3 regions of the Sediminibacillus dalangtanensis genome follow, and region 3 is predicted to be linked to each of the others. Evidence: riboswitches for the same ligand, from Rfam matches in the RefSeq annotation. Region 3 holds a riboswitch; each other region holds the start of a gene.
What was found. Region 3 has a riboswitch for S-adenosylmethionine ahead of ERJ70_RS13580 (methionine ABC transporter ATP-binding protein). Riboswitches for the same ligand answer to the same signal wherever they lie in the genome.
Positions count from the first base shown of each region.

Region 1 (10,148 bases), 940 kb from region 3:
AAAAAAGACGATGCAATTGCAGAAGCAGAAAAGTTGGCTTCAAACGATACACCAAGCCGACTGATGATTTTAGACGAAAACCACGAAATCGTGGAAGAAAAGAAATACTAAGACAATAGCCCTTCAACAGCAAAAAGCCAGCTCACCATGAGCTGGCCTTTTTAGAGCGGGTCAGGGGTCAGTCCCTCTCCAGCTCATGATAGAATAATTACCCCTTGGAGGGTCAGTCCCCCTGATTGTTAGAATCCTTGGCAGACAAGGATTCAAGCGAAAAAACAACCTGAAAAAGGATGAACTCGGCTTGATGGGGACTGACCCTCTAAGAGCAAAGGCGATGGATATTCCTGAAGGAGGGACTGACCCCGCCTACCCTGACCCCGCCTACCCCGCCTAGTTTATTTCGTGCATTTTATTGAATATGTTGCTCCTTAATGGCCTCTTCTATGGTACGCTGGTAAAAACTATAAAGTTGTTGGGAATGGGGAGGAAACGAACAATGGACACTACACGGCAAAACAGCAATGCATGGGATCAGAAAGTAGCGGAAGGCTCGCGTTATACAAAATCAGTAAGTAGCGAAATCATTGAAAAGAGTAAGGCCGGTGAGTGGGAAATTACTGTAACAACGGAGAAAGCAGTACCTCGCAACTGGTTCCCGAAGCGCTTAGTGGGAATGAAAATACTTTGCCTTGCATCAGGTGGAGGGCAACAAGCCCCTGTACTTGCTGCTGCGGGTGCGGAGGTAATCGTCACCGACATATCAAGTAAGCAGTTGGAACAGGACCGGTTGGTAGCAGAACGGGACGGATTGTCGTTATGCACCGTGCAAGGGGATATGCGTGACTTAAGTGTCTTTGAGGACGAATATTTTGATATGATCATCCACCCTGTTTCCAATTTATTCGTGGATAACATCCATCCGGTGTGGAAAGAAGCGGCAAGGGTATTAAAAAACAATGGAACTCTAATCGCCGGATTTACGAATCCGCTGCTGTTTATTTTTGATGATCAGCAGGAACAAAAAGGGATTCTTGATGTGAGGCATCCCATCCCCTCTTCGACTTTAGATCAATTGCCTGAAGGAGAAGTAGAGGATTACATTCGTTCCAACCAAACCATTGAATATGCGCATACCATGGAGGAACAAATACAAGGGCAAATCGACGCCGGCTTTGCAATAATGGGTTTTTATGAAGATGATTTCGGAGGAACACGGGTTTTGGATCAATATATCAAAACGTTTATCGCGACCAAGGCAGTAAAACTCGTTTTGTGAGTCTGTCAAAAACAAAAGTCAGCTCATCCTTAGATGAACTGACTTTTCTATCAGGCCGCAGGTACTTCTTTTCCAACCAATGCTGCCTGAATCATATAACGTTTTGGCGCAGAGCCAATAAAGTCAAAAAGATAACAGGTTGTAAGTGTCCATGTCGGTTCTTCTTTTGCAATTACCGAATGATCATCTTTATCTGTTACCCAAGTTTTGTTGACCTGATAATCATAAGTCACTCCTTCAAAAGTGACGTAGAGATGTTCTCCATTTTATACTTGATTCACGTGACAGGAAACAGTATCCCCATGTGTTTTCTTAAAGCAAGCACCAGTAATCCTAAGGCACTAACGATAATACCGAACATCATCATCGTTGGCAGGGAAGTAGCTGTATCCGGCGTTTGTCCACCCTGAGCAGAAACATTGTTTCAGCCACCATGAAGAAATGATGTTTAGTTTGCTAAGTCTTTGTCTTCCGAAGCAATGGAAGCAATCCTTTTTGGATTTTTAAAAAATTGAAATGCTGTTGAAAGAAAGATTGTAAAAAAGGCTATTGTCAGTAGGTAGAATGCGGTAGAGGTAATGGTTAGCTGAAGAAGTGTTTTTCCTAGTGCTGTTTGTATGCCGATCATTCCTAGTGATAAGTTCCAAACCCCTCCAGTCAAGTGGATCAGTTTCCGTTGTTTTCTCTTATCAGAATAGGATTGGACGAAGGCCCAGGCAAGGATTGGCATAACTTGTAATCCGTGAAACCCCAAACCATGGAACAAGATAATGTTTCCATCCATGCCGACAAATCGTCCCTGTAATACAATCATCCAGACACCAGCCGCAAAGGAAATCAGCGTTGAAAGAATACCGTATCTTAAACCGAGGGTGCAAATTGGATTTTGTTTCAGCATAACAGGCTGGAAAATGTAGAAGGCCAACATAATGTATATCCCGACTATACACAGGGATACAAGTCCGAAAACCCCGCCAGCAACTTGGTCAATCAGATTTCCGGCTACTGAAAAACGAGGGTTTATTCCTCGAATGTGCTGAATGGTTTCTGCGCCGTAACTATATAGACTACAAATGAAGAGACCCCATCGAAATAGTCTTTGTTTAGAGTCAGGCATCTTGACCAAAGGTAGTAGTATGGCCGTCGTTATTAAAAAGACTCCAATAGCGACATTAAAAGATACGGCTTTAAACAAATCCCCTTCCGGAGGAATAGCAGCTCCCTTGAAAAGCACAATGAAAAGACAAACACCGCCAAGAAGAAGGCCGATTCCTCCAGTGAACAGTAACAAGCGTTCTCGAACAAGCCATGAGCGATAAAAAAGATGATTTCCTTGAGCTGTTTTCACCATCTTTCAACCTCCTTAATAAGATAGTAATTAAGAAAAAAGTAACATACCGACGGTCGGTACGCAAGCGGTTTACAGAAACTTTACACCTCTGTATAGTTAAGTTATATGATCACTAGGAGTGTACAGAACATGTATGAGAATGAAAGCTTCCAGAAACTAATCAAAGTCACAGAAGAGATTATCTCTGAAAAAGGGTGTCAGAAGACAACGTTGAATGAAATCATACAGCGTAGCGGTCTTTCGAAAGGTGCAATCTATCATTATGTTAAAAGTAAAAATGAATTGTTTGTCTTAGTGTTGAAGCATCAATTAGAACAAGTTGATAAGCAGTTTCACACTAGTATCAAGGAACAAAAAGAAGCAGAATTGGGCGAGCCACTTCGCCAGACGTTAAAATCCTTTATTCATTCTAAGTCCAGCGTTTCCAACCAAATTTTCTTTTATTTGATAAGTCACCAAAATAAAGCAGAAGATCAAGAAATCTTAGAGGAATTCCAGGAAGCATTTTTTCAGCATTCCGTAAAGTGGATTAATGCAGGGCAAAATAGAGGACCGATACCTGATACATTGGATGCTGAAAAAATATCTGCCTTCTTCACTATTCTGGGGTATGGTATGAGGGTACAAGCTATGATATCTGAAAGGGAGGAGTTGTTATCCCAAGAAGACGTTTTTCAATTGATGAGGTCAACACTGTCCAACACGCCGATTTCATTTATGGATAAAAACGGATTCAGGCAGGAGTCATAGCCCTTCATCTTATCACGCATAGGCGCCGTTACCAATAGTTATCTATGTTAAAATAAACGCAAAACACCAAGAGACAACCAATTCGGATAAAATGCAGATTGGGGTTTTGATGATGAAAAAAGTGATCCTCGCAGGGGGAACAGGCTTTATCGGTAATTATTTCAAAAGTAGGTTTGAAGAGAAGGGATATGACGTAGGTATTATATCAAGACAGCCCTCTTACATATCATGGGACGACAGGGATGCCATCAAAGAAGCATTGGAAGAGGCGCATTTGCTCGTCAATCTGGCTGGTAAATCGGTCAACTGTCGTTATCATGATAAAAACAAGCGGGAAATCCTGCAATCAAGAATCGACACGACGACCATTCTCGGCGAAGCCATCAAGGCTTGTGATAACCCGCCGCCGGTTTGGCTTAACGCCAGTACCGCTACGATATACCGGCATGCGGAAGATCGGCCGATGACGGAAACAAACGGAGAAATAGGCACGGGCTTTTCTGTGGATGTGGCGGAAAAATGGGAAGAAGTATTCTTTTCTTTTGATTTACCGAATACAAGACAAGCTGCTCTCCGAACTGCTATCGTTTTAGGGCCAGGGGGAGGGGTGATGACTCCTTATTTAAATCTGGTGAAATTTGGTCTCGGCGGTGTCCAGGGATCTGGAAAGCAAAAATTCAGCTGGATCCATGTGGAAGATCTGTTTCAAATTGTCCTGTTTTTGCAAGGAAGGGATGACTTGAGCGGTGTCTTTAATTGTGCAGCCCCCAACCCCGTCAGCAATCGGGAGCTGATGAAGCGATTAAGAACGGAAATGAATGCCCCGATAGGTTTGCCAGCACCGAAATGGATGCTGGAAATGGGAGCGGTATTGATCCGGACGGAAACGGAACTCGTGTTAAAAAGTCGCTGGGTAATTCCAGAACGTTTGGAACAGGAAGGTTTTCAGTTCAGATTCGATACGCTTGATAAGACGATAAAAGATATTCTTCAGCAGAACAAACGTGTTGGAATGCCGGGTTAAAATAGGTAACAAAAGCGGAATTTCTAGTGAAAGAGGGAGGGATAATCTTGGCAGAAATAGTTTTATTGTTTGTCATGGCAATCGCCGGCGGAATCATAGCTCTGTTCGGCTTTTTTGGTATGATTGGCAGAAAAATTTCTGAACCAAAAAAGGAACTGTAGCAAAGGGTTGAACAGCTGGAAGAAGAGGTACGGGAGCTGAAAAACAAATATTAGCTGTAATTGTTTCTATTAACCAATGGATAATCGAGACATAAATCTATAACCTTGGAAGCATGGGATGAAAATGGGATGGTGTAGGAAGGCAGTGAAGAATTTCTTATTGTTTTCTGAGGTGAAAAACATCGTCCAGCGTTGCATGAATGAACGCTGGACGATATTTTTATTGTTAACATGAGGAATTCGTATTGAAAAGGTGAAATAGAGTGTACAGTAAGTACCTAATGAGTCTTTACACTTTTGTTATATTAATCTAACTTTCTATGATATGTTGGTTATTTTATATGGAGGAAAATTAATGTTGCATATTAGGGTTCATGAAGATGCTACAAATTAATCAAATCCCTAGAGAACTTAAGATATCAAGTCCTACCGTAAAAAAATACCTGAAGGGGATATTAGAAGGAGTAAATTCACCTTGTCAAAAAAAGACGAGTACAGTGATCTTCTACTTTGAAAATGTCTTCATTAAAGTTAAAGCATGAGATCTTTGCTAAAGATCTATTTTAAGATAAAGCTTTCTAGTAAAACCTTAATTTGTTATTTAATACAAAGGTAAAAAATAATAAATTCATTATAAACCGGTTGCCCCATATCTGATACCTCTAATATTCCAATATACAAAAGCCGCTTGGATGATTCCAAGCGGCTTTTAAATGAGGGGAGTCCTTTTATTTTTCGTACTGGTACATGCTATATCAAGCGTGGACAGGCTGTTGTCTCGTATCTCCGCTTCTCAGTCTTACCGCTTCCTGATATGGGCAAAGACTTTCGACAACGGTAATCCCTTGCACGCGCGCCTGGTCGGTGACATCCAGGCTGGTTTCCTGAGAATCGAGCCATAGTATCTTTGTTTCAATCGGGCTTTCGTTTGCCAGTATGGCCTCAGCCGCCAGCGTGTCCTGTGTATAAAGCACATCGATTTCATCCTCGATCGCTGACAGGCTAGCCACTGGTGTCTCACTAAGGATCGGCTCACTTCCATTATGAACCGGAATGATTTTATAGCCGAGATTTTGCAACTTTGCTGCTGTCTGATACACCGGCAGATCAGCGTCGGGTTCTATTCCAAGTACGGCAATGGTCTTTTGCCGCAGTCCGTTTGTCCGGTCGAATGGTGAGTGAAGCGCCCACTGGATTGCCTTTTCGTTCGTAACCGTTACGGTAGGTTGTGTTCCGGTAGCTTTGGCGATTGCCTGGTCGAGATCCCGGATCAAGTCCTCTGCCGTTTCAATACCGATCGACAGACGAATCAATTCTTCCGTTACACCACTTTCTTTCAGTCCATCTGCATCCAGTTGCTGGTGGGTTGTAGAAGCAGGGTGGATGATCAGCGACTTGGCATCCCCGACATTGGCAACATGCGACCAAAGGGTAATGTTGTCGATTAGCTGTCGTCCGGCATCACGACCGCCTTTGATGCCGAAAGTAATAATCGAGCCGGCTTTTCCGTTTAAATATTTTTCTGCGAGCTGATGGGAAGGATGGTTTTCCAATCCCGGGTACGCAACCCATTCCACAGCTGGATGATCGCTTAAGTAAGCGGCGACCTGTTGAGCGTTTTGGTTATGTTTTTCGATACGGAGGTGCAACGTTTCCAAGCCTTGCAAAAGCAAAAATGCATTTTGCGGGCTTAGGCAGGCACCAATATCGCGTAACAGCTGTACACGTAACTTCGTAGCAAAGGCTGCCGGTGCAGTGTCGATCGCATAACGAATGCCATGATAGCTTTCATCGGGATTGATGAACTCAGGGAATTTTTCGTTGTTCCAGTTAAAACGCCCGCCATCGACGACTACACCCCCGATTGTTGTACCGTGTCCACCGATCCACTTGGTCGCGGAGTGGACGACGATGTCCGCACCCCAGGCGATTGGTTTGGTTAAGTATGGAGTGGCGAAGGTATTATCGATAATGAATGGAATATCCTGCTCATGAGCAATTGCAGCGATTGTTTCCACATCGAGTACATTCAGGCTGGGATTGGTAATGATTTCTCCGAAGACAGCTTTGGTTTTGTCCGTAATAGCTGCGCGGACTTTTTCCGGATCAGATGCATCAACAAAGGTGACATTGATTCCATAGCGAGGGAGCGTTTTGACGAACAGGTTATAGGTGCCGCCGTACAAATTGCTGTCGGCTACAATTTCGTCACCGCTCCCGGCAAGGTTCAGGATCGACAGGGTAATGGCAGCCATGCCGGACGAAGTGGCCACCGCTGCGACGCCGTCTTCTAAAAGAGCGATTCGTTGTTCAAATGCATCGACAGTCGGGTTCATGATTCTCGAATAAATGTTGCCTGGTTCGGCTAGGGCAAAAAGGTTTTGCGCATGCTCGGTATCGCGGAATACATAAGAAGTTGTTTGATAAATCGGGACAGCCCGGGACCCTGTAGCCGGATCTGGTGTCTGTCCTCCGTGAAGCAGTTGTGTTTCGGTACCTTGTAAATGAAATGGGTTTGTCATTTTAATTCCTCCTAAGTGTGATAATGCTAGGGAAAAATTGTACCTAAGGCCGTGGAAGCAGGTAATGAAATGTTGTGTTGGAAAGAGGGGAATAGAAAAGCCCCCTTCCTAAGAAGAGGGCGTATATCCGGAGTCCTCCTCTTATCTGTCAGATCATGGACCTGTAGGAATTGGCACCTTTTCAAGCATCATTGCCTGAAGGTTGCCGGGCATCATCGGGCCTAGTCCCTCCGCCGCTCTGGATAAGAGTCTCATTATTCAATTTGTTGGAAATTTCAATCTTTTAAAGAATTATAAATCACCCTATCGATCGAGTCAACCCCATTAAGAAAATTTTTTGAAATGGGGGACAGTCCCTTCCATCGCATTACGATGGAAGGGACTGTCCCCCCAATGCTCTACCAGGGTAAAGAATTTATTTGGTGTGCAGTTGGTTGGCTGCTTCGATGTCGAGCTGGTGAGTGCCTTTTCCGAATGTATCTGTTTGGTCACTGTCTTTCTCTTGCCATATATTGTCTGCCTGTAGTTGAACATCGGCCGAATCCGTATTAGTCAGATACACCTGATCAACCTCTTTTAGTGACCAGTCACTTTTGATTGTAGCCAGGTTCAGATGGGCTTCATCCAACCAGGACCGGACTTCGGTTTCCATGTTGCCGGGAATGGAAACAGTCGCAGTAAACCGGCTTACATCGTAGCCGAATCGGCTGGTTGGAGCCTCAAGCATTTCAATATATAAAGTATCACCAATCTGATGGAAAGAGGCGATTTCCTCCGGCTTGATATCCTTCTGGTTCATCGTGTTTGAATGGAAGGTGCCAAATATATGGACATCCCCTGTGTTATTCGTCTCCAGCGACGTTCCCTCGGCTGATTCCAAAACGATTTTTTTCACTTTTTCATCGATCTGTTTTTCGATCGGCGGCAATGTTGCTTCGACATCTTCTGCCTGAACAGTAGTTTTTATTTTGTCCAGCACTCCCGTTGAGGCGCCAATAAATAGAATAAGGGCAATCCCGCCAAGACAGGTAATAAAAATAATCGATAAAAAATCATATTTTACTACTGGCTGTTCCTGTTGGGACAAGTAGACGTAAAGGATGATTTCCACTCCTAAAACAACAAGGATAAGTGGAAACCAGGCCAGCAAAACCGTAGTTGCATCCCATTCGAGAAATTGAGAGAGCATGATGACCATTCCCAGTAAAACGAGTGCTGCACCCATCGAGATAGATCCTACCCGCCATTTCTTCATTGTTCATTTCCTCCCTTTTTCGGTTTCGACCCGATAATCAATCGGATTCCTCCGGCTATCAGCAACAGGCAAACGACCGATACTTGAAAATATTGGTGGTAGTAGTACCAAAGGTCGATTTGAAAGGCGTTACGTACCTGTTCAGCGATGACTGGCAGCAGGATTGAATCGGCAATGTAGAAAAGACCAAGCGCTAAAAGGGCAATGCCCAGCCATTTTTGATGGTTGGCCAAATACTTGACAATCGGTATGTCCTGAAGGTCTCCCTGTTCCGCTTTGTTTGTATGCTGCAAGGCATCGAAAAAGCTGAAAAACCAGATGATCGGTATCAAAAATAAAAAGATGGAGAGACGCAGAACGTCCAGCACATAGATAGACAGCAGGAATGCGGCCATTAACTGCAGGCCTCTTCGTTGTAATCCTAAATACATATGGCCTGCCCCTGGGAAAATCGCCAAAATAGTGGCTAGCATTTTGCTTTTCTTACCCTCTTCCCGATACTGATCCAGATCTTCGATAATGGTACGGTCTTCCAATGTTTCTCCGTTCTGTTTCTTATTCAATAGCTGAATCGCGTCAAAGAAGCTGTATATCCAAATAATCGGCATGGCCAGCAGAAAAATTAAAAAGCCTCCCTGATGGCTGACAAAGGCAACAAAGAAAATCATAGACGCTACTCCGAAAAACCCGGCCAAAAACGTTAGTCCTCTCTGGTTCAAGCCGAGCTGAAAATGGCCGACCCCAGGAATGAAAGACAGTAAAATCGTCGTGAATCGTTCATTGTAATTCTCGGGTTGGGAAACAATCGCACTCGGAGACGGAACAGTAGTGTCGGCCGACTGACCGGAAGTCTGTACTTTGCTGCGCATCAATAGGGTAATAATCATGTCGATGACATTTACTGCCCAAATCAAAAATGCGCCAAGGAGTGTCAAAGGAATGAACCCATTAAACGCAGAGATGAAATAAGCAAATGTTCCAAAGCCTATTGTGCCGAAGAAAAGTAACGGATAGAGCACCCCTTTACGTTTTTGACCAAGATACATATGGCCAAAGCCGGGAATAAGCGCTAAAAAGAAAGCAAGTACAGATGATTTATTCATTGATTTTCCTCCTTCATTAGTTGCGTCAGCCAGCTGTCCGTTTTTTGCATGAGGCTGTCTGTCATGGACGGCCGGCTATTTAGACTCGTTTGATCGGTTATATGCAAAACGCCCTGGAAGATGCCGCTTGCCATTAATACAATAGTTAGTCCAGCTGCCAATAAATAATGGCTTATGGTTTTTACTTCCTTGGATGTGGAGGATGCTTTTTTCTGTCTGTCCTTTTTGGGCAGTACTTGTTGAACGTTTATTTTGTCGATGGTTGCTTCGGTAAACGAATCGGCTAGATGCCCTGGTGTTTCCCATTGTTCAAGTAATGCAAGGTAATGGTCAAAACAGTGTTGGCAAGTCTCCAAATGAGCTTCGACTTGCTGTTGTTTCTGGTCATCGATTGTTTCGTCTATGTAGTGCCACAATTCCTCTTCAACATGAATCATTTAAAAATCATCCTCCTTCCAATGGGCTTTCATCCATTTTCGCGCTCGATACAGCCGTACTTCAATTGTCTTTTCGGCCAAATCGAGCTGATTAGCGATTTCGGCATAGGACATGCCTTCTAAATAATAGCAGCGGACAGCAAACTGCAGTTTTTCCGGAAGCTGATCGATTTGCTCTCTGATACGTTGTCTTCTTTCTCGCAGCAATACCTGTTCCTCCGCACTGTCAACCTGGCCATGGTGATATTCTTGACAGGGGCCATTGAAAT
Region 1 is NZ_CP046956.1:3,637,919-3,648,066, reverse strand. It holds gene ERJ70_RS17850 (DUF2188 domain-containing protein) at 1-111, shown strand, start outside; gene ERJ70_RS17845 (class I SAM-dependent methyltransferase) at 497-1,276, shown strand; partial or broken gene ERJ70_RS17840 (sortase domain-containing protein) at 1,327-1,530, opposite strand; gene ERJ70_RS17835 (hypothetical protein) at 1,725-2,627, opposite strand; gene ERJ70_RS17830 (TetR/AcrR family transcriptional regulator) at 2,757-3,377, shown strand; gene ERJ70_RS17825 (TIGR01777 family oxidoreductase) at 3,487-4,401, shown strand; gene ERJ70_RS17820 (PLP-dependent aspartate aminotransferase family protein) at 5,318-7,084, opposite strand; SAM riboswitch class I at 7,223-7,333, opposite strand; gene ERJ70_RS17815 (hypothetical protein) at 7,500-8,339, opposite strand; gene ERJ70_RS17810 (hypothetical protein) at 8,336-9,442, opposite strand; gene ERJ70_RS17805 (anti-sigma factor family protein) at 9,439-9,879, opposite strand; gene ERJ70_RS17800 (RNA polymerase sigma factor) at 9,880-10,148, opposite strand, start outside.
Region 1: another riboswitch for S-adenosylmethionine. It lies ahead of ERJ70_RS17820 (PLP-dependent aspartate aminotransferase family protein); the one in region 3 lies ahead of ERJ70_RS13580 (methionine ABC transporter ATP-binding protein).

Region 2 (10,148 bases), 1.6 Mb from region 3:
TGTTGAGTCTATTCACCATCATTGTAGCAGCAGGCATCATTGCCCACGAGTTTCGGTGGGGAACGGTCAAACTTTTGTTGATCCGGCCGGTTGCCCGGACAAAAATCTTGTTTGCTAAATATGCATCTGTTTTGTTGTTTGCCTTTACATCGCTTGTGTTTTTGCTTGTGTTTTCCTGGATTACCGGGGCGGTATTTTTTGGGGTCAATGGTGCCAACCCTTTGCTGGTGATCCAAAACCAAGGTGATTATACGCAAATAGCTGCTTGGGCAGAGATGGGCCGATCTTATGGATTGCAATTGATCAATCTGGTGATGATGGCCACTTTTGCATTTATGATTTCCTCGATTTTCCGAAACAGCGGCTTGGCGATTGGGTTTGCGATTTTCCTGATGATGGCCGGGAACTCGATCATAGGCTTTTTCATGCAATACGATTGGGCCAAATATATTTTGTTTGCAAACACAAACTTGGAGCAGTATTTTAGAGGAACACCGTTGATTGAAGGCATGACGTTGTCATTTTCGATCGGTGTTCTGATCGTTTACTATGTTATTTTCATGGTCCTGTCCTGGTTGTTTTTCACAAAACGGGACGTAGCGGGACACTAAAGAATTCAAAAAGAGGAGGAATTGGAAATGAAACGAACGGCAGAAATTGTACTTGGGGTTATCGGGGCTATCCTGTATGCTCTTTTCACGTTTTTCGGGATAACGCTAATGACGTTGAAAAATAACGATGATTTTGTACAGGAAATGGAAAATATGTTTGCAGAACAGGGTATGGAGAATATGGGAAGCATCTCTGAAATGATTTCCGGCGGTAGCTGGTACTTGATCATTATTTCGCTGCTGGCCATTATTCTGGGAATTGTAGCCATCGTATTGTTGAAAGGCAATAAAAAGCCAAAAACAGCAGGAATCATGTTGATTATCACCGCTGTTTTGTCTTTCGTCTTGTTTATGGGAATGAGTCTGATTCCGGCAGTGTTGTACTTAATTGCTGGTATTATGGCCTTGGTAAGGAAGCCTAAAACAACGATAACGGCCTAAATAATGATATTATCACAAAGCCTGGATGCTATCCAGGCTTTATTTCTGCTTGAGATTCACTTATTTCAGTTTGTATAAGTCAGTCCGACGGTCGCTGTATATCGGAATGGTCGCTCTGATTTTCTCTACTTCCTCCAAATCAATGGTTCCCGTCAAAATCGTCTCCTCCAGCCCTGCTTCTGCAAGAACTTCTCCCCATGGGCCGATAATCATGGAATTTCCGCCAAACTCGTTATTAGGATCAGAACCGGAGCGGTTGCAGGCAACCACAAAGCATTGGTTTTCGATAGCCCTGCTGATCAGGAGAGCCCGCCAATGATCAATGCGCTGTTTCGGCCATTCAGCGACGACATAGAGAACCTTTGTGTCATCCAGCATGTGCGTCCGGATCCATTCCGGAAAACGGATATCATAGCAAATAACCGCTGCACTCTTTTGGTTTTCCAATACAAAAGTTCCGTCGCTGTTTCCTTCTATTAAATATTTTTCCTCGTCCATCAATCGGAACAGATGCGCTTTGCTATATTGCTTGATAATATCCCCTGTCCGGGCAACTACTAGCAAGGTGTTGCTTGTCGCTTCGTCCACTCGATTGGCTACCGAGCCTGCTATCATATTAATGTCCAGTTCCTTTGCCAATCTGCTCAGAAATGCAATCGTCACATTGGCATCTTCATCAGCGATTTCATCGAGGCGTGTCAAGTCATATCCAGTTGTCCAAAGCTCCGGCAGCAGAATGGTATCTGGTGCTCTTTTCTCCACCGCTTCTCTAATTAGTTCTTCCGCATGCCGGAAATTGGTTTGCGGATCACCGAAAGCGATGTCCATTTGGATTAGTGCGTAGGTCTGCTTCATGAATGGTCCGGTCCCCTTTCCTTATTGCCGATTACGGAGCCGCATTCTCCAGCCACTGTTCCAGCTGTTGAATGCCGTCTGCCACCTGATGTGTTTCCGTTATATTCATCAAATGAATCGACTCTCCCGGCGCTGTCGCGGCAGCGGCAATCGTTTCTATTGCACCCTTCCGTTCCGGTTCAATGCCTAAATCGGACAAGCTTGTTGGCAGCCCCAGCTCCCGATAATGCGGAAGCAGTCTGTTGATTTCATCCGGTCGCCCTTCTAACGCTAATTGAACCAAAATACCATAGGCAACTTTGTCTCCGTGCAGAATCGAATGGGTTTCCGGCAAGTGGGTTAATCCATTGTGAATGGAATGGGCCCCTGAAATGCGTCCGTATTGATCCCCGAAACCTCCCACCATTCCTCCGGCCATAATGATGGTTTCAACCGTCCGTTTAAATGAATCAGTGACCGAACCGGCTTTGAGTGCCTTCAGTGCTTCCGTGCCTTCTGTAAGCAAAGTATCCCGACAAAGGCGGGCAGCCTGCAACGCGATTTCTAAGGGAATCGCTTTTGTCGGAAGATCGCGTGTTAGTACGTCAGCCTCATACCATTTGGCGATAGTATCCCCGATTCCTGCACGTAAAAAGGAAGATGGCGACTCGATCAGTATGTTCGGCTCCACGAGCACCATCCAGGTGCTTCGAGGAAAAACAATGTATTCTTCGAAGTTCCCCTCCTGGTCATAAAATACGCTAAGCGGTGTCCAGGCTGCACAGTTCGAGGCCAAGGTCGGGATCAAAATCACTGGCAGTCCTGTTTGATTTCCGGCTGCTTTTGCCAAATCCAGAACTTTCCCCCCGCCTACTCCGATAATGAACTCGGAATTTTCCTTAAGAGCTGTTTTGCCAATCCGGCCGGCTTCTTCATGGGTGCATTCATGATGATAAGATAGGTAGGTCAGCGGCACTCCGGGATCGACAAAGTGACGCTTCGCTGCTTCCCATGATTTCACGCCATGCAGCAGCAGCCCGCGGGAAAATCGTTGTTCCGCAATTTTTTTAGGAAGTAATTCCAATACCCCTTGATAACAATGATAGATGGCAGGAGCACCTTGCACTTGGATTGAACTCAATGTAAGCACCTCGCTTTCTATTAATATAACAATAATCCATCTCCATATAAAAACCTCTTCCACAAAAGGAAGAGGTTGCGTGCCGGCTCTTCCTCTTATCTTGCAGCAGTGCTGCAGGATTTAGCACCGTGTGAGTCTATTCACCGGTTGCCGGGCTTCGCAGGGCCATTCCCTCCACCTTCTCTTGATAAGAGTATAAGATTCTCTATAGATGCTTGCATTATCCCACCACGAGTACATCCTGTCAAGAAAGGCTGTTGTTCCTGCTCTATTGTAATGCCTGTAAAGTTCTAGCCAGAAGACTGTAAGAGTTGGCATCATTTCTACTTGTAATACGTAAGTACGTATAAATGTATATTAACTAAAATATCATAGTTGTACGTATGAATAACCGAGTGTATAATGGAAAAAGAAGGAGGGAGAAAATGAAAAATCCAACAGTGGAATCGTTTACAGTTGAAACGAAAACAGGAATGGAACCGGTTTTACCCGGAACAGTGAAATTGGAGATGGAAGGAGGAGTAACCGGGGATTTTTGTGTACAGTGGGAGACGATAACTGAAGAAATGTATTCCACCCCAGGATGGCATACCATTCACGGAAAAATAGTTGAGTCATCGTTTGTCAACCCATTGATTGAACAACGAGCAGACCCTTATATACTTAAACATACAGATGGCTACTATTATTTTACCGGTTCCTATCCGCTTTATGATCGGATTGTTTTAAGAAGAGCAAAGACAATCGAAGGGCTTCGGACTGCGGAAGAAACAGTAATCTGGAGAAAACATGAAAGTGGGATAATGTCAGAGCATATTTGGGCTCCGGAAATACATTTCATTGATGGAAAATGGTATATGTATTTTGCAGCCGGTGATCAAGAGGATATATGGGCGATTCGTCCGTACGTTCTAGAGTGTTCAGACGCCAATCCATTAGAAGGTGAATGGGTCGAAAAAGGAGCAATAAACACCGATTTCCAAAGCTTTTCACTCGATGCTACAACTTTTGAGCATCACGGAGACCGCTATCTTGTTTGGGCGCAAAAGGTAAACAATGATACCATTTCCAACCTCTATATTGCGAAGATGAAAAATCCCTGGACTATCGTGGGACCGCAAGTCTTACTGGCCACACCGGAATTTGAATGGGAGCAACAAGGGTTTCATGTAAACGAAGGCCCTGCGTTTCTTGAACGGAATGGGAAAGTATTTATTGCCTATTCAGCAAGCGCTACAGATGACCGCTATGCGATGGGACTGCTTTCAGCAGAATCGGACAGTGACCTTCTTAAGAAAGAATCTTGGTATAAAGAAAAAGAGCCTGTTTTTCAATCATCAGAGGTAACCGGGGAATATGGACCAGGTCACAACAGTTTCGTTGTAGATGATAAGGGGATTGACTTCATTGTCTATCATGCTCGTCCATACAAGCACATCACTGGGAATCCTCTATATGACCATAATCGCCATGCAAGAGTACAACAGTTGTTTTGGGAAAAGGACGGGAAGCCTTATTTTGGGATTCCTGGCCAAAAAGTGACGTTGCCTACTGACACTGTGCAGGCCAGGCTTTACGTGAGATAAAAAGCAGGAGGTTACATGGTGAAAAAAAGAATCGTTTTATTCATGATGGCTTTGTTTGTTCTCGCGGCGTTTTCCTATGGAGTTGAAGATCAGAGCGATGGACAGGTTGTGGTGGCAAATGGAAAGCCGCCCGTTGGTAAAGTGCCGATGTCAGGAGATATTGGGGATTACGTCGAAGGGGTGGTCGATGACCCTGTTCATGATCCGGCTTTATTTAAAGATAACGGCACCTATTATGTCGCTTCCACGGGTATCGCCAGAACCCCGGACGACCCGGGCGGTATATATTTGCGAAAGTCGAACGGAACTATAGGCGGCCCCTGGGAAGCTATCGGAGAAGTACCAGCACCCGATTGGGTGCAGTCGTATGGAGTAAGTCATTTATGGGCACCTGACGTTGTGAAAAAGGGGAATACCTTTTATTTATATTATGCTGTTTCCACTTTTGGTACGAATCGTTCTGCAATAGGTGTTGCCACAACACGTACTCCTGAAGATCCTGAAAGCTGGATAGACAAGGGGCCGGTACTGACTTCTACTCCGGGGCAGGAGCAGTATAACGCGATTGACCCCATGGTATTTCATGACAACGGAAAGTGGTGGTTGGTGTTCGGTTCCCATTTCAGCGGTATCCATTTGCAAGAGTTGCAGAATATGACAACGCCGACAGGACCAGTATATACACTGGCAAGCAGAGCATCAACAACTGAACATAATGCCATTGAGGCACCAACTATTTTCAAAAAGGGCGATTACTATTACTTGGTTACCTCCTGGGATCGTTGCTGTGCAGGACTTAGCAGTACATACAAAATTGCTGTCGGACGATCCGAGTCGATTACAGGGCCATACGTTGATCAAAATGGTGTCCCTTTGATAGAAGGAGGAGGAGAAGTGATCCTGGGAAATCTGGACAACCAAATCGGTCCGGGCGGCCAGGACTTTCTGAAAGACAGAGGTATTGATTATATGGTTCATCATTACTATGACGGAAATGCTGGAGGAATTATCCGTATGCAGATATGGGGAGTTTCCTGGCGTGATGGATGGCCATATTTAGAAAAGAAGCCTTCGAAAAGCTCTTGAGAGAAAATTATACGTATAAGTTACCCAGAATATCGACCAAACTTATTGACGAGTTATTGGAAAGGTGCTAATATTCAGATAAACGAAGAATACTTGATGGAGTTGGGTGCCTCTGAAAGCTTGTAATAAAAGTAAAATGTATGCGTTATCATATTGTTCATACAAGTTAAGTCATTGGTAACGCAGCCAGTCATTTCAGCGATTTTTTATGTGTAGAAATGTAAGCGATTTAAAAAGGGGAAGGGGATAAAAAAATGGAAAAAAAGACTTTGTTATCCATCATTATTGGACTGATTGTTCTTTTACTCGCCGCGTGCGGTGGGGGAGGGGAAGAGGCCTCTGGAGAAGCGGAAGAGACAGAAGTGATAGGTGGTGATTTGGAAGGTGCTACAGAGTTGACCTATTGGACGTTTGTCGGTCAGCACGTTGACTTATTTAGGGATGCTGCGGAAAGATGGAATGAAGAAAATCCGGATAGGCCAATCAAACTTGTGGCAGAAACGTATCCTTATGACCAGATGCATAACAATCTTCTTCTTTCGCTACAATCAGGAAAGGGTGCTCCGGATATTGCAGACATTGAATTAGGACGTTACGCGAACTATATGCAGGGAGAACCGCAGCTTGAACCAATGAATGAGTATATTGAGCCTGTACTGGATCAAGCAGTTACTTCACGTTTTGAATTGTATGCGAAGGATGGAAACTACTATGGTGTTCCCACACATGTGGGCGCTACGGTGATGTATTACAATACAGAAATCATGGAGGAAGCCGGGGTAGATATTGATTCGATTAAAACGTGGGACGATTATGTCGAAGCAGGAAAAAAAGTAACGGAAAATACAGATGCTGTTATGTGGAATGTTGGTACAACTGATTTTCTGATGGATTTTTGGCCAATTGTTTCGCAGAGAAATTCCGATTTTTTCAATGAAAATGGAGACGTAACGATTGATAACGAGGTCAATACAGAGACGCTGCAATTTTTGCATGATGTAATCTATAAGGAAAAAATTGCGGAAATAACACCGGGTGGAATGAACCAGTCTGAAGAATTTTATGGATACATGAACGATGGTGGTGCTGCGTCAATTCTTGCTCCTATTTGGTATATGGGAAGATTTATTGACAGCATGCCTGATTTGAAAGGTAAGATAGCAATCCGTCCAATGCCTGCCTGGGAAGAAGGCGGCAACCGTTCCGCAGGAATGGGTGGAACAGGTACAGTAGTTACCAACCAGTCAGAGGACCCGGACCTGGCCAAGGAATTTTTAGCATACGCGAAGCTCTCGGAAGAAGGCAGTGAAAAGTTGTGGACAGTGCTTGGTTTTGATCCTCCGCGCTGGGACGTTTGGGAAAGTGAAGTAGTACGCGAAGACAACAAGTACTATGATTACTTTGGTGATAATATTTTTGATGTCCTTCTGGATGTCCGCGATGAAATTAACACATTGAATATTACAGAAAAAACGCCGGATGTTGCTACAGAATATAACAGTAACACTGCGGAAAATGTGCTGCGACAGCAGTCGAAGAGTCCAGAGGAAGGTCTGAAGGATTTAGCAGAGTATGTAAGGCAGCAACAATAAAGTAAAGGCGTAAAAGGGAAGCATGGCAAAAAGGGCTCTGCTTCTCTTTTTTATTGGAAAGGTAAAACATTGACGAAAACCCTCACCTTTTATTTGAAAAGTAAAAAAACTGTTGATAAATTCAATCCATTTAGGTATACTTTATATAACTTATACGTACATATTATAAATAATAGTGATGTTTTTATTAGACGTTCGTATAATACGCAAACAAACTTCCTTTTTGCAGACACTATTGGAAGCGTATTCAGAACGAGGGATAATCATTTCATCACCCGCTCTATGGATAAGATCAGTTAAAGGAGTGAGTAAAGTGGCAGATAAATGGAAGGCAAGCATGATACTGGATAAAAGTTATCAAATCGCTAAGGTAGATAACCGGATTTATGGATCGTTCATTGAACATTTAGGACGTGCGGTTTACGGAGGAATCTATGAGCCTAGTCATCCGGAAGCAGATGAACAAGGATTTCGCCGGGATGTAATGGAATTAGTAAGGCAGCTACAAGTTCCCATTGTAAGATATCCAGGGGGAAATATGGTATCCGCCTATAATTGGGAAGATGGTGTGGGACCTAGAAAAGAACGCCCGCGGAGATTGGAGTTAGCTTGGAGAACGATTGAAACGAACGAAATGGGGACCAATGAATTTGCTGATTGGGCTGCAAAGGTAAATGCCGAAGTAATGATGGCGGTTAATCTCGGTACTCGCGGGGTAGATGCAGCAAGGAATTTAATTGAATACACAAATCATCCTGGCGGTACGTATTGGAGCGAATTAAGAAAGCAACATGGTTATAAAGAGCCACATAACATCAAAACCTGGTGTTTAGGAAACGAAATGGACGGTCCGTGGCAGGTCGGCCAAAAAACACCTTATGAATATGGAAGAATTGCACAAGAAACCGGAAAGGCAATGAAACTAGTCGATCCGACCATTGAATTAGTAGCATGTGGAAGCTCCAATTCAAGCATGCCTACGTTCCCTGAGTATGAAGCGACTACCCTGGATCTCGCTTATGAACAAATAGACTACATTTCTTTACATCAGTACTATGGAAACAGATCAAACGATACGGCAAACTATTTGGCCAAAAATCTGGATATGGACAACTTTATCAAAACGGTGATCTCAACTTGTGATTATATAAAAGCAAAGCATCGAAGCAAGAAAACAATCAACTTAAGCTTCGATGAGTGGAATGTCTGGTACCATTCCAACGAGGCGGACAATTTGATTGAGCCTTGGTCTGTAGCTCCTCCCCAGTTGGAAGACATCTATAACTTCGAGGATGCATTATTAGTGGGCAGCATGCTGATCACTTTCTTACAACATGCAGACCGTGTCAAAATGGCGTGCCTTGCACAACTGGTAAATGTAATCGCTCCAATCATGACGGAGAACAATGGACGTGCGTGGAAGCAGACGATATTTTATCCATATTACCATGCCTCTGTGTACGGCAGAGGGATTTCTTTGAAGCCAATACTGAACAGTCCTAAATATGACAGTGCGGATTTTACGGACATACCATATGTGGATAGTGCTGCTGTGCTGAATGAAAAAGAGGACGAGGTAACGATTTTCATGGTAAATAAGCATTTGCATGATTCCATTGTGTTAACTGCGGATCTTCGAAGTTTCGAAGGGTTTGCCTTAAAAGAACACATTGTACTGGAAAATGATGATTTGAAGGCTGTAAACACAAAAGAACGGGAGGAAGTAAAACCGCACAACAAGGGAAAATCTGTTTTACGCGAAGGAATTCTGGAGGCTGACTTACCGAAGACATCCTGGAATGTGATTCGGTTGGCCAAAAAGAAAGTATGATTGTATGCCGAACGAGTTCGGATCGAACAGACCATATTTAGAATAAAACGATGAATAGGGAGGGGTTCTGATGTCTTCTATTTCTTCTGCTGATACAAAAACGGAGACACGTACTAGAAGAGAGCCAAATAAATTATTGCGATTTTTGAACTCGAAAAAAGTTGTTCCATACATTTTTGTAAGCCCTTTTATCCTAACGTTCCTTGTGCTTACACTTTATCCTGCTATTCAGGGAATAATCATGAGTTTTCAAAGTGTATTGCCAGGACAGGTGGAGTTTATTGGGATGCAAAATTATACACGGATATTTAACGATACGTTCTTTACGGCTCTTTCCAATACAACAATATTTGTCGTATTGACAGTGTTGATCCTGACGATTCTGCCGATGCTGTTGGCCGTTTTACTGGATTCCAAGTATGTTAAATTGAAAACTTTATTCCGTGCTTCATTATTTGTTCCGGCTCTTACTTCTACTATTGTAGGCGGTATGATTTTCCGGTTGATGTTTGGCGAACAGGACACAGCAGTTGCTAACCAAATACTCAACTTTGTTGGAGGAGATTCCGTCAACTGGAGATTTACAGCTTGGGCAGGGATGTTTCTAATGGTAGTGCTTGCTTCCTGGCGCTGGATAGGAGTCAACATTTTATATTTCCTGGCCGCACTGCAAAATATATCTGATGAATTGTACGAAGCGGCCGATATTGATGGCGCATCTGCTTTTCAGAAGCTGCGGTTTATCACCATTCCCCATTTGAAGCCTATCATCATTTTTGTCAGCACGATTACGATTATCAATGGATTCAGGATGTTCGAGGAAAGCTTTGTTTTTTGGGAAGCAGGTTCTCCGGGAAACATCGGTTTAACGGTTGTCGGCTATATCTATCAACAGGGGATACAGCAAAATGACATGGGCTTCGGCGCTGCTGTCGGGGTTGTTCTGATGCTGATTATTTTCCTGGTAAGCTTTGTTTATTTACTGCTTACAGGAACCTTTAAAAAGGGGGAAGAGTAAATGGCTAA
Region 2 is NZ_CP046956.1:192,346-202,493, forward strand. It holds gene ERJ70_RS01090 (ABC transporter permease) at 1-611, shown strand, start outside; gene ERJ70_RS01095 (DUF4064 domain-containing protein) at 639-1,052, shown strand; gene ERJ70_RS01100 (carbon-nitrogen family hydrolase) at 1,113-1,907, opposite strand; gene ERJ70_RS01105 (iron-containing alcohol dehydrogenase family protein) at 1,939-3,027, opposite strand; SAM riboswitch class I at 3,120-3,221, opposite strand; gene ERJ70_RS01110 (family 43 glycosylhydrolase) at 3,453-4,613, shown strand; gene ERJ70_RS01115 (arabinan endo-1,5-alpha-L-arabinosidase) at 4,629-5,699, shown strand; gene ERJ70_RS01120 (ABC transporter substrate-binding protein) at 5,954-7,291, shown strand; gene arfA (arabinosylfuranosidase ArfA) at 7,629-9,122, shown strand; gene ERJ70_RS01130 (carbohydrate ABC transporter permease) at 9,193-10,140, shown strand; gene ERJ70_RS01135 (carbohydrate ABC transporter permease) at 10,141-10,148, shown strand, end outside.
Region 2: another riboswitch for S-adenosylmethionine. It lies ahead of ERJ70_RS01105 (iron-containing alcohol dehydrogenase family protein); the one in region 3 lies ahead of ERJ70_RS13580 (methionine ABC transporter ATP-binding protein).

Region 3 (10,148 bases):
AAAGGAAGGAAACAAAAAAGTGGAGGTTTTAGGATGAGTTTACCAAAGGAATTACGTTACTCAGAAGAACATGAATGGGTCAAAGTGGAAGGGGAAAAAGTCCGGATCGGAATTACAGACCATGCACAATCCGAGTTAGGGGATATTGTCTTTGTCGAGCTACCGGAAGTTGGAGACACAATTGAAGCGGACGAACCATTTGGCAGTGTGGAATCCGTCAAGACGGTATCTGAGTTGTATGCTCCAATCAACGGTAAAGTAGTGGAAGTAAACGAAGATCTCGATGATAGCCCTGAATTTGTCAATGAATCTCCATATGAAAAAGCGTGGATGATCGTTGTGGAAACAGAGGACCTTTCACAGGTCGATGAACTGATGAATGCAGATCAATATCAGGAAATGATCGAAGAAGAATAAGCCTCTTCGTATTCGGAGCCTTCTTTTTTATGATATTGCCTATGCCATGCATCAAATAAGAAATAATCAATACAATGATTAAAGAGAGCGAACGCAATCCCTTGTTACCGTAAATGTGACAGGGGATTATTGTTAAGCAAGCTGGCCGCAGTTTTGAACTTACCGACTAAAAGCAGGTGAACGCTATGAATGATGCTGATAAAGTGATTATTGTGGAGGGGCGGACCGACAAGGTACAGATTCAGAAAGTAATCGATGAAAAAATCGAAATTATTTGCACCAACGGTACCTTGGGTGTCGAAAGGCTGGAAGAGCTGTTGATAGAATATGATTTGGATAATAAGGATGTCTTTATACTGGTGGATGAAGATAATGCAGGACATAAATTGCGAAAGCAATTGTCCATCGAACTTCCTCATGCAGAACATATCTATGTAGATAAAACCTTTAGGGAAGTGGCAGCTACTCCTGAGGCGGAATTAGCAGCAGCTCTATTGAGCAGAAGTATAGCGGTGAATCCACTTTATCTATAAGCGGCGAATAAGCCATTTGCAAAACGGAAGAGGGACGGAATCATATGTGGCAAATTAAGAATGAACGCGAATTGAAGGATTTTTCAAAAGGCTTTGTGTTTATTCATACACCTTTTTGCGGGACATGCAAAATGGCTGAGAAAATGCTATTAGTATTAGAACAAATAGAAGAGGTTTCACTTTTCCATGAAATGAATGCCTCTCTTTTTCCAGGTTTCATGCAATCGTATCAAGTAGAAAGTGTTCCCTGTCTGCTAATAGTGGAAAATGGCCGGGTGCAGGAAAAAGTCTACGCTTTTCAGTCATTGATACATATTCAAGAAAAGATGCAGAAATACAGAAATAAAAAGAGCCTAGGACAAAAGAATCGTAACTAAAATGAAAACCGAACGATTTCACCATTCGTTCGGTTTTTTTGATGAGCAAAAAGCCTACCCTTCTCATAAAAAAAGTGCAATTTTCCACTCCGGCAAGGTACTTCGCTTTCAGCGGGCACGGCTTCAGCTAACTTGGCAAAGGATACCGTTTTGTCTAGTTCTGCCTATTGCCGTTACGGATAGAAAGCAAAGCAGCCTGGAAACCAGGAGATTTTTCGTCTTCTTCACTGTTTAGATACCTATCAGCCAATAGAAGAATACGGTTCATTCTTGCCTTGATCATGAGGAAATCAGAGCACAAAAACGTAGCGAAGTATCTTGCCGTAGCGATTCGAAGCACGCATCAAACAACAGGATAAAAAGAGAATATCCAAATATAACCGAACGAATTTGATTGGTATTTAGGATTCGTTCGTTTTTTTGCTTTGGTGGCCATGCTTTTGTCACGGCCTCTTTATTGCACATGCTTACGCTCCAACCAATGTGCCTTTCCTATTTGCAGGAATTACATAGTGGATGGCGAACTACTGTTAAAAGGGAGGCGGTAGATTTGTCAGAACAACTTTTGGTTGAGTGGAAACGACGCCTGGAAAATCGCGATGATTTGTCGCATCTGTATGAGCGAAAGAACTTGGGCATAATTGTGACCGTGGAGGATTACTCTGCTTGGGTAGAAATTCATTCTGGTATGGTTGAACTACATGCTGAACCGCAAAGCTCGTCTGCTGTATCTTTACGACTGGACGTAAAGAAGGACATAGCGGAGAAACTGTTTAACGGAGAGCGGAAGTTGACTGCGTTTCCTGCTGACCTTGCCTCCTGGAAGGGAAGGTACAGGGACTGTTTGCTCTTTGAAACACTACTTTACTTACCTTAATCAAGTTGTCTGCCCAGTGCTTCGACGATGGACAAAAAAGGGGCTTTGTCACCAAACTTATCCGCAATATTGCCCTGCTTGTCAATGATGACAGTAGTGGGAACTCCTTGACAGCGGTACATATCGTAAACGTTTGTCCCTTCATCGGCCAAGGTGGGCTGCTGCAGAAAATTCTTATGAAATGCCTCTGCTTCATCCGGCGAACGCTCTCTCCCGGTCACATTTATAGTCAGCATTTCTACATCCTTTTTATTGATGGTTTTATATAGCTGTTCCTTTTTGGGTAAATCTGCTGCACAGTCAGGGCACCAGGATGCCCAGAAGGTAAGCACGATAACCTTGCCTAGATCTTTTTTCAGTTGATAGGTCTTGTCCGAATTCAATATCGGAAGCTCAAAAATCGGGGCTTTCATCCCACCACTCCTTACTTCTCTGTATGTTATTCTCATTCATCATCCTATCATACCTGAAATTGGAAAACGATTATTGCACTTCTTATTAATGAATTAGCTTGACACCCTACTGTCCTGATGCTAAAATCCTATTTAGCGCTTAAGGAACGACCTAATTAAATATAGCAATCTCTTATCAAGAGAGGTGGAGGGACTGGCCCTTTGAAGCCCGGCAACCGTTAACCAGTTTACTGGTTAAAATGGTGCCAATTCCTGCGAAGCAACGAGCTTTGGCAGATGAGAGAACGTGAAAGTAGTATTACTGCGTCTTTCTGTTCTCTTGTGAACGGAAAGGCGTTTTTTAATGCCCGCTAAAGATATATTAGGTAGTTCGGCAAGTACTGCTGAGGAGGAAGAAAGTTGATCACAATTAAAGGCTTGAAAAAAGTTTATCCGGCCAAGCATCAGGATGTCCTCGCTGTCGATAATCTCAACTTGGAAGTAAGCAAAGGTGAAATATTCGGAGTGATCGGCTACAGCGGTGCTGGTAAAAGCACCTTCATCCGACTGCTTAATCGGCTGGAAGATCCGACTGAAGGACAAATCTATATTGATGGGAAAGAAATTTCCGCAATGAGAAAGCAACAGCTGCGTAAATCACGCCAGGAAATAGGAATGATTTTTCAACATTTCAACTTACTCTGGTCCCGTACCGTTCGTGACAATATTGCTTTTCCTCTGGAAATAGCAGGTATTCCGAAGGGAAAAAGGAGAGCCAGGGTAGATGAACTGATAGAATTAGTCGGACTTAAAGGAAGAGAGGATGCCTATCCTTCCCAATTAAGCGGGGGGCAAAAACAGCGGGTCGGTATTGCCAGAGCGTTGGCCAATAATCCAAAGGTGCTGTTATGTGATGAAGCCACATCGGCGCTTGACCCGGATACGACAGATGCCATTTTGCGGTTGCTTGTGGATATTAATGAAAAATTAGGATTAACCATTATTTTGATTACACACGAGATGCATGTCATTCGCAAGATTTGCCACCGAGTCGCTGTGATGGAGTCTGGCAGAGTAGCAGAGCAAGGCGATGTGTTGGATGTTTTTCTGCATCCGCAACAGCCGGTAACCAAGCGGTTTGTGGAGCAGGTCATGGGGGACAAGGATCAAGAAGAGTCGCTCCATTTACTGGAAAATTATCAGAGCGGGAAAGTCGCCAGGCTTCATTTTGTTGGGGAAACAACCAATCAGGCGTTGATAAGCCAGGTGTCAAAGCAGTTTGATGTGGCTGTCAATATTCTTCAGGGTAAAATAACTCAAACACAAAAAGGGGCATATGGAACCTTGTTTGTCCATATGGATGGCTCTGACGAGGAGATAGCAAGAGCGATTGCCTTTATTAAAACTACCTCTGTTGAAGTGGAGGTGGATGCAGATGCTGAGTGAACTTTTTCCAAACGTGAAAATGGAGGATATTTGGACAGCGATCGGTGAAACATTCTATATGACATTGATATCTCTCGCAGGAACGGTCGTTCTGGGAATCTTGCTGGGACTTCTGTTATTTCTTACAGCCAAAGGTGGTTTGTGGCAGAATAAAATACTGAACTTCCTGGCTGCGGGACTAGTTAATATTTTTCGGGCAATTCCTTTTATTATTTTAATTTTATTGCTTTTCCCGTTCACGGATTTTCTTATCGGCACGATTCGTGGTCCGAAAGCGGCTTTGCCCGCATTGATTATCGGTTCTGCACCGTTCTATGCAAGGTTGGTGGAAATCGGCCTGAAGGAAGTAGATAAAGGTGTAGTGGAAGCTGCAAAAGCGATGGGAGCAAAAACGCACACGATCATTTTCAAGGTTCTGATTCCGGAATCAATACCTGCTCTGGTATCCGGGATTACCGTAACAGCAATTGCTTTAATCGGTTATACGGCTGTTGCCGGAGTGATTGGCGCCGGGGGACTTGGGGACTTTGCGTACTTTTACGGTTTTCAACGGCACGATTTTGACGTGGTGTTTGTCTGTACCGTATTAATCGTAATAATTGTATTTATTTTTCAATTTATCGGCGATTATATCGCAAATAAATTAGATAAAAGATAAGGCAATTTCCATTATACAGTTATCCTGTAGCGGAACGTAGCAATACCGCAGGTGGAAATGGTCAAAATTATAACCAAAAAAGGAGAAATGAACTCATGAAAAAGTACTTATTTTTGTTACTAACTGCTGCAATCCTTGCAGTGTTGGCTGCTTGCGGCAGCTCGGATGAAGGTGAATCGGGTGAAAGTACATCTGGTGAGGGAAGCGAAACAGCAGAAATCAAAGTAGGGGCATCCAGTACGCCTCACGCAGAAATATTGGAACAAGCAAAACCATTGCTGGAAGAGCAAGGTGTTACCCTTACGATTGAAGAATACCAGGACTATGTCTTACCTAACCAGGATTTAGAGGATGGCGAAATCGATGCCAACTATTTTCAGCATAAGCCATATTTGCAAGATCAGATTAACGAATTCGGATATGACTTTGTCAGCCTAGGCGGTGTTCATGTCGAGCCGATGGGTGTATACTCCAAGAACATCTCCAGCATCGATGAGATACCAGAAGGAACAGAAGTGATCATCAGCCGTTCTGTAGCCGACCATGGACGTATTCTCAGCCTGTTTGAAGCAAACGGCTTGATTAAACTGGATGAAAGTGTAGACAAAGTTAGTGCCACAACGGACGACATTGTGGAAAATCCAAAGAATTTGACTTTTTCACCGGACGTGGATGCTGCTACGCTACCTGAAATGTATGAGTCAGAAGAAGATACACTAGTTGCGATCAACACCAATTATGCATTAGAAGCGGGCTTAGTACCAACGGAAGATGCCATTTTTATGGAAGGCGAAGAGTCTCCATATGTCAATCAGGTAGTAGTCCGTTCAGAGGATAAAGATAATGAAGCACTAAATAAGCTGGTTGAAGTATTGCAATCAGAAGAAATCCAAAATTTCATCAGTGAGAATTATGATGGAGCGATTGTCCCAGCAGCTACTCCGGCAGATTGATTTTTCTGAAAACAGCCGGAATCAGCAGAAATCCCCAACATTATTGAAGTTGGATGATTTATGCCATGTATGGCGGAACATAGCAGTGCAGAAAAGTATTTTCCTGTTTATTTGCCGTTTTGGAAGGGTAATGAATCCGTGATACAATTTGATTGTTAGAAAATATAACAACACCGAAAGGAAGGATTCATTATCACAGACAGTGGTATAGGTCTGAATTATACCTCAGAGATGGAGAAGGCCATGCAGCAGAACCATGGAATTGGTTATGCGGAGTATGGAAGAAAGCTTGACAAGAGACTCGAGGTTGAAAAAGAAAGAGAAGACAGCTATCGGCAGAGCCGCCGTGTTGTCGCTGAAGTTGAACGGCAAGTCCATCGATAATATAACGGTGGAAACAAATAAAAATTAAGGCTAAATCCCCTGCTGCTTGTTTTTGGCGGCAGGGGATTTATGTTACATTATAGATAGAGCGATGGGCATAAATACGAGAAGTTAACGGTTGTTGGGCATTAGCTAATCGAAAATTTGAAAATGTTGATAATAGATTCGAAATGATATAAGATTGTAATGAGAATAAATTGAGAATGGATGTAAATCCATTCCAGCATTAATAAAGAGTAACTGGAGGTATTGTTATGGCAGGTTCAACATTGGAAATAAAGGATCTTCATGTATCGATTGAAGACCAGGAAATACTTAAGGGAGTTAATTTGACAATTAAGGGTGGCGAATTCCACGCTGTGATGGGTCCTAACGGAACTGGTAAATCAACGCTGGCTTCCGCTATAATGGGACATCCAAAATACGAAATCACCCAGGGGTCTGTTCTTCTCGATGGGGAAGACGTACTAGAAATGGAAGTCGATGAACGAGCTAAAGCTGGTTTGTTTTTGGCGATGCAATACCCAAGCGAAATCAGTGGTGTAACAAATTCTGATTTTCTTCGTTCTTCCATCAATGCGCGTCGTGAAGAAGGCGACGAAATTTCCTTGATGAAGTTTATCAAAGAGATGGACGAAGCAATGGATTACTTGGAAATGGATAAAAACATGGCGCAGCGTTATCTGAATGAAGGTTTTTCCGGCGGTGAGAAAAAACGTAATGAAATTCTTCAATTAATGATGATAAAACCGGAAATTGCAATCCTTGATGAAATCGACTCCGGTTTGGATATTGACGCTCTGAAGGTTGTTTCCAAAGGAATCAACAAACTTCGTGATGATAACTTCGGGTGTTTGATTATCACGCACTATCAAAGACTGCTGAACTACATCACACCGGATAAAGTTCACGTGATGATGCAGGGAAGAGTGGTTAAATCCGGCGGTCCTGAGCTTGCACAGCGTTTGGAAGCAGAAGGATATGAGTGGATTAAAGAAGAATTAGGCATTGAAGATGAAACTGTAGGGCAAGAAGCGTAACAGGAAGGAGGGGTACCATGACTGTAGAAACAAAACTGCCATACGATCAAGAATATATCAGCCAGTTTTCACAAAAGCATAAAGAACCGGAATGGATGAAGTCATTACGCCTTCAAGCATTGGAAAAAGCTGCTGCGCTGCCAATGCCCAAACCGGATAAAACGAATATCACGAATTGGAATTTCTCCAATTTCAAACATGAGGCAGCTGGAGAGCCGATTCAGTCTTTGGAGGAGCTTCCACAAGAAATTAAAGTGTTCCTTGATTTGGAAAACACAGACCAGAATCTGGTCATTCAGCGCAACCAGTCGGTAGCGTATGCTTCCCTGTCCTCAGAGCTTAAGGAACAGGGCGTTATCCTTACCGATATCTATACGGCAATGGCTGAACATGGAGAACTTGTCCAGCGCTATTTCATGAAAGATGCTGTTGGGGTGGACGAAAACCGCATGACAGCACTGCATGCAGCCTTGATGAACGGTGGGGTGTTTGTTTATGTGCCGAAAAATGTCCATGTCGAAGCGCCTTTGCAATCGATTTTTTGGCAGGAGGATGCTGAAGCGGCTTCCTTCAATCATGTCATTGTCGTAGCAGAAGCAAACAGTTCCCTTACTTATGTGGAAAATTATATTTCGCATAATCAAGAAGAGGAAGCAGTAGCCAATATCGTAGCGGAAGTAATCGCTCATGATAATGCCAAGGTTTCTTTCGGAGCGGTTGATAACTTTGCGCAGGGTACAACAGCATATATCAACCGGAGAGGTGTTGCTTACCGAGATGCAGTAATTGAATGGGCGCTCGGCCAAATGAATGACGGCAACACTGTATCGGAAAATATCACGCATCTCATCGGTGATAATTCCGTTTCCAACGCAAAGACAGTGACTGTCGGACGCGGTAAACAATCGCAGAATTTCACAGCGAAAATTGTTAATCATGGTCTTCAGTCAGATGGTTACATTCTACAGCACGGGGTTATGAAAGACAGTGCTACCTCTGTTTTCAACGGTATCGGGAAAATCGAGCATGGTGCTTCTAAGTCGAATGCTGAACAGGAATCCCGTGTATTGATGCTTAGTAAGGATGCCCGCGGCGATGCGAACCCGATTCTTCTTATCGATGAAGATGATGTTACGGCTGGTCACGCTGCATCTGTAGGCCGGGTCGATCCGATCCAGCTTTACTACTTGATGAGCCGCGGTATTTCTAAACAGGAAGCAGAACGTCTGGTTATCCATGGTTTCCTTGCTCCGGTGGTTACACAGATTCCAATCAAAGCGGTAAGAGAACAGTTGACAGAGGTAATTGAAAGGAAAGTATATTAATGGACGTAAAAGCCATTAGGGAACAGTTCCCGATTTTGAATCAGGAGATAAATGGCCATCCATTGGTTTATTTGGATTCTTCGGCGACTTCCCAAAAACCGGTTTCTGTCATCAAGGCTGTGGAAGATTACTACAAGCAGGATAATTCCAACGTCCACCGGGGGGTCCACACCTTGGGAACAAGGGCTACGGATAAATATGAAGGCGCCCGGGAAAAAGTAAGGAACTTCATAAACGCCTCTAGTACGAAAGAGGTAATCTTCACACGCGGTACCACCACGTCGATCAACACAGTGGCATACAGTTATGCACGGGCCAACCTGAAGGAAGGCGATGAAATCGTCGTGACGCCAATGGAGCATCATAGCAATATCATTCCATGGCAGCAGGCTGCAAAGGCCACAGGGGCAAACTTAAAATATTTGCCCTTGCGACCGGATGGTACAATAGAGATGGAGGACGTGAAGGATACGATTACGGACAACACAAAAATTGTTGCTGTTATGCATGTATCCAATGTCCTTGGAACCATCAATCCCATCAAGGAGATAGCAGCTGTCGCCCATCAGCATGGTGCTGTGATGATGGTGGATGGTGCCCAGAGTGTTCCGCATATGCAAGTGGACGTACAGGATTTGGACTGTGATTTCTATGCTTTTTCTGGCCATAAGATGTGCGGACCTACAGGCATCGGTGTTTTATATGGCAAGAGAGAACTGCTTGAGAACATGGAACCTGTAGAATTTGGCGGAGAAATGATTGATTTCGTCAACCTTTATGATTCCACTTGGAAAGAACTTCCTTGGAAGTTTGAAGGCGGTACGCCGATCATTGCAGGGGCAATCGGACTGGGAGCTGCAATTGATTTTCTTACAGACATCGGCATGGATAACATCCATGACCATGAAGAACAATTAATCGCTTATGCTATGGACCGCATGAAGGCGTTCGACGGGTTGACTATTTACGGACCGGAACAACGGGCAGCGTTGATTACTTTCAATCTTACGGATGTCCATCCGCACGACACGGCGACCGTTTTAGATGCCGAAGGAATTGCAGTAAGAGCAGGGCATCACTGCGCCCAGCCGCTGATGAAGTGGCTGGAAGTGACAGCTACAGCCCGAGCTAGCTTTTATTTATACAATACGCCAGAAGACGTCGATCGTCTTGTGGAAGGACTAAACAAAACGAAGGAGTATTTTGGAGATGTCTTTTGATAATCTCGATACGTTATATAGGCAGGTCATCATGGATCACTATAAAAACCCCCGCAATCGTGGAACATTGGCGGACGATGCTTTGACGATCGATATGAACAATCCGACCTGCGGGGACAGGATTCAAATTCATCTCCAGGTCAACGACGGTATCGTCGAAGATGCTAAGTTCGAAGGGGAAGGATGTTCGATCAGTCTTTCATCCGCATCAATGATGACGCAGGCTATAAAAGGCAAGAAAGTAGACGACGCTTTGAAGATGTCCAAAATTTTCTCGGATATGATGTTAGGCAAAGAAGTGGAAGAAGATGATATAGATTTAGGTGATATCGAAGCTTTGCAGGGTGTTTCTAAGTTTCCTGCCCGGATTAAATGCGCAACTCTGGCGTGGAAAGCAATGGAAAAGGGCGTAGGCGAAGAGCAATAGAAACAACTTTTGGAAGATAATTACCTAATAGGAGGTTTTCGACATGGCGAAAAAAGCGCCCGAAATTGAAGATTACAAGTATGGGTTCCATGACAAGGA
Region 3 is NZ_CP046956.1:2,695,796-2,705,943, reverse strand. It holds gene gcvH (glycine cleavage system protein GcvH) at 34-417, shown strand; gene ERJ70_RS13600 (toprim domain-containing protein) at 603-950, shown strand; gene ERJ70_RS13595 (thioredoxin family protein) at 1,022-1,327, shown strand; gene ERJ70_RS13590 (hypothetical protein) at 1,878-2,204, shown strand; gene ERJ70_RS13585 (TlpA family protein disulfide reductase) at 2,201-2,617, opposite strand; SAM riboswitch class I at 2,787-2,900, shown strand; gene ERJ70_RS13580 (methionine ABC transporter ATP-binding protein) at 3,017-4,042, shown strand; gene ERJ70_RS13575 (methionine ABC transporter permease) at 4,032-4,700, shown strand; gene ERJ70_RS13570 (MetQ/NlpA family ABC transporter substrate-binding protein) at 4,796-5,653, shown strand; gene ERJ70_RS13565 (YuzK family famiily protein) at 5,897-6,037, shown strand; gene sufC (Fe-S cluster assembly ATPase SufC) at 6,292-7,077, shown strand; gene sufD (Fe-S cluster assembly protein SufD) at 7,095-8,402, shown strand; gene ERJ70_RS13550 (cysteine desulfurase) at 8,402-9,622, shown strand; gene sufU (Fe-S cluster assembly sulfur transfer protein SufU) at 9,612-10,049, shown strand; gene sufB (Fe-S cluster assembly protein SufB) at 10,093-10,148, shown strand, end outside.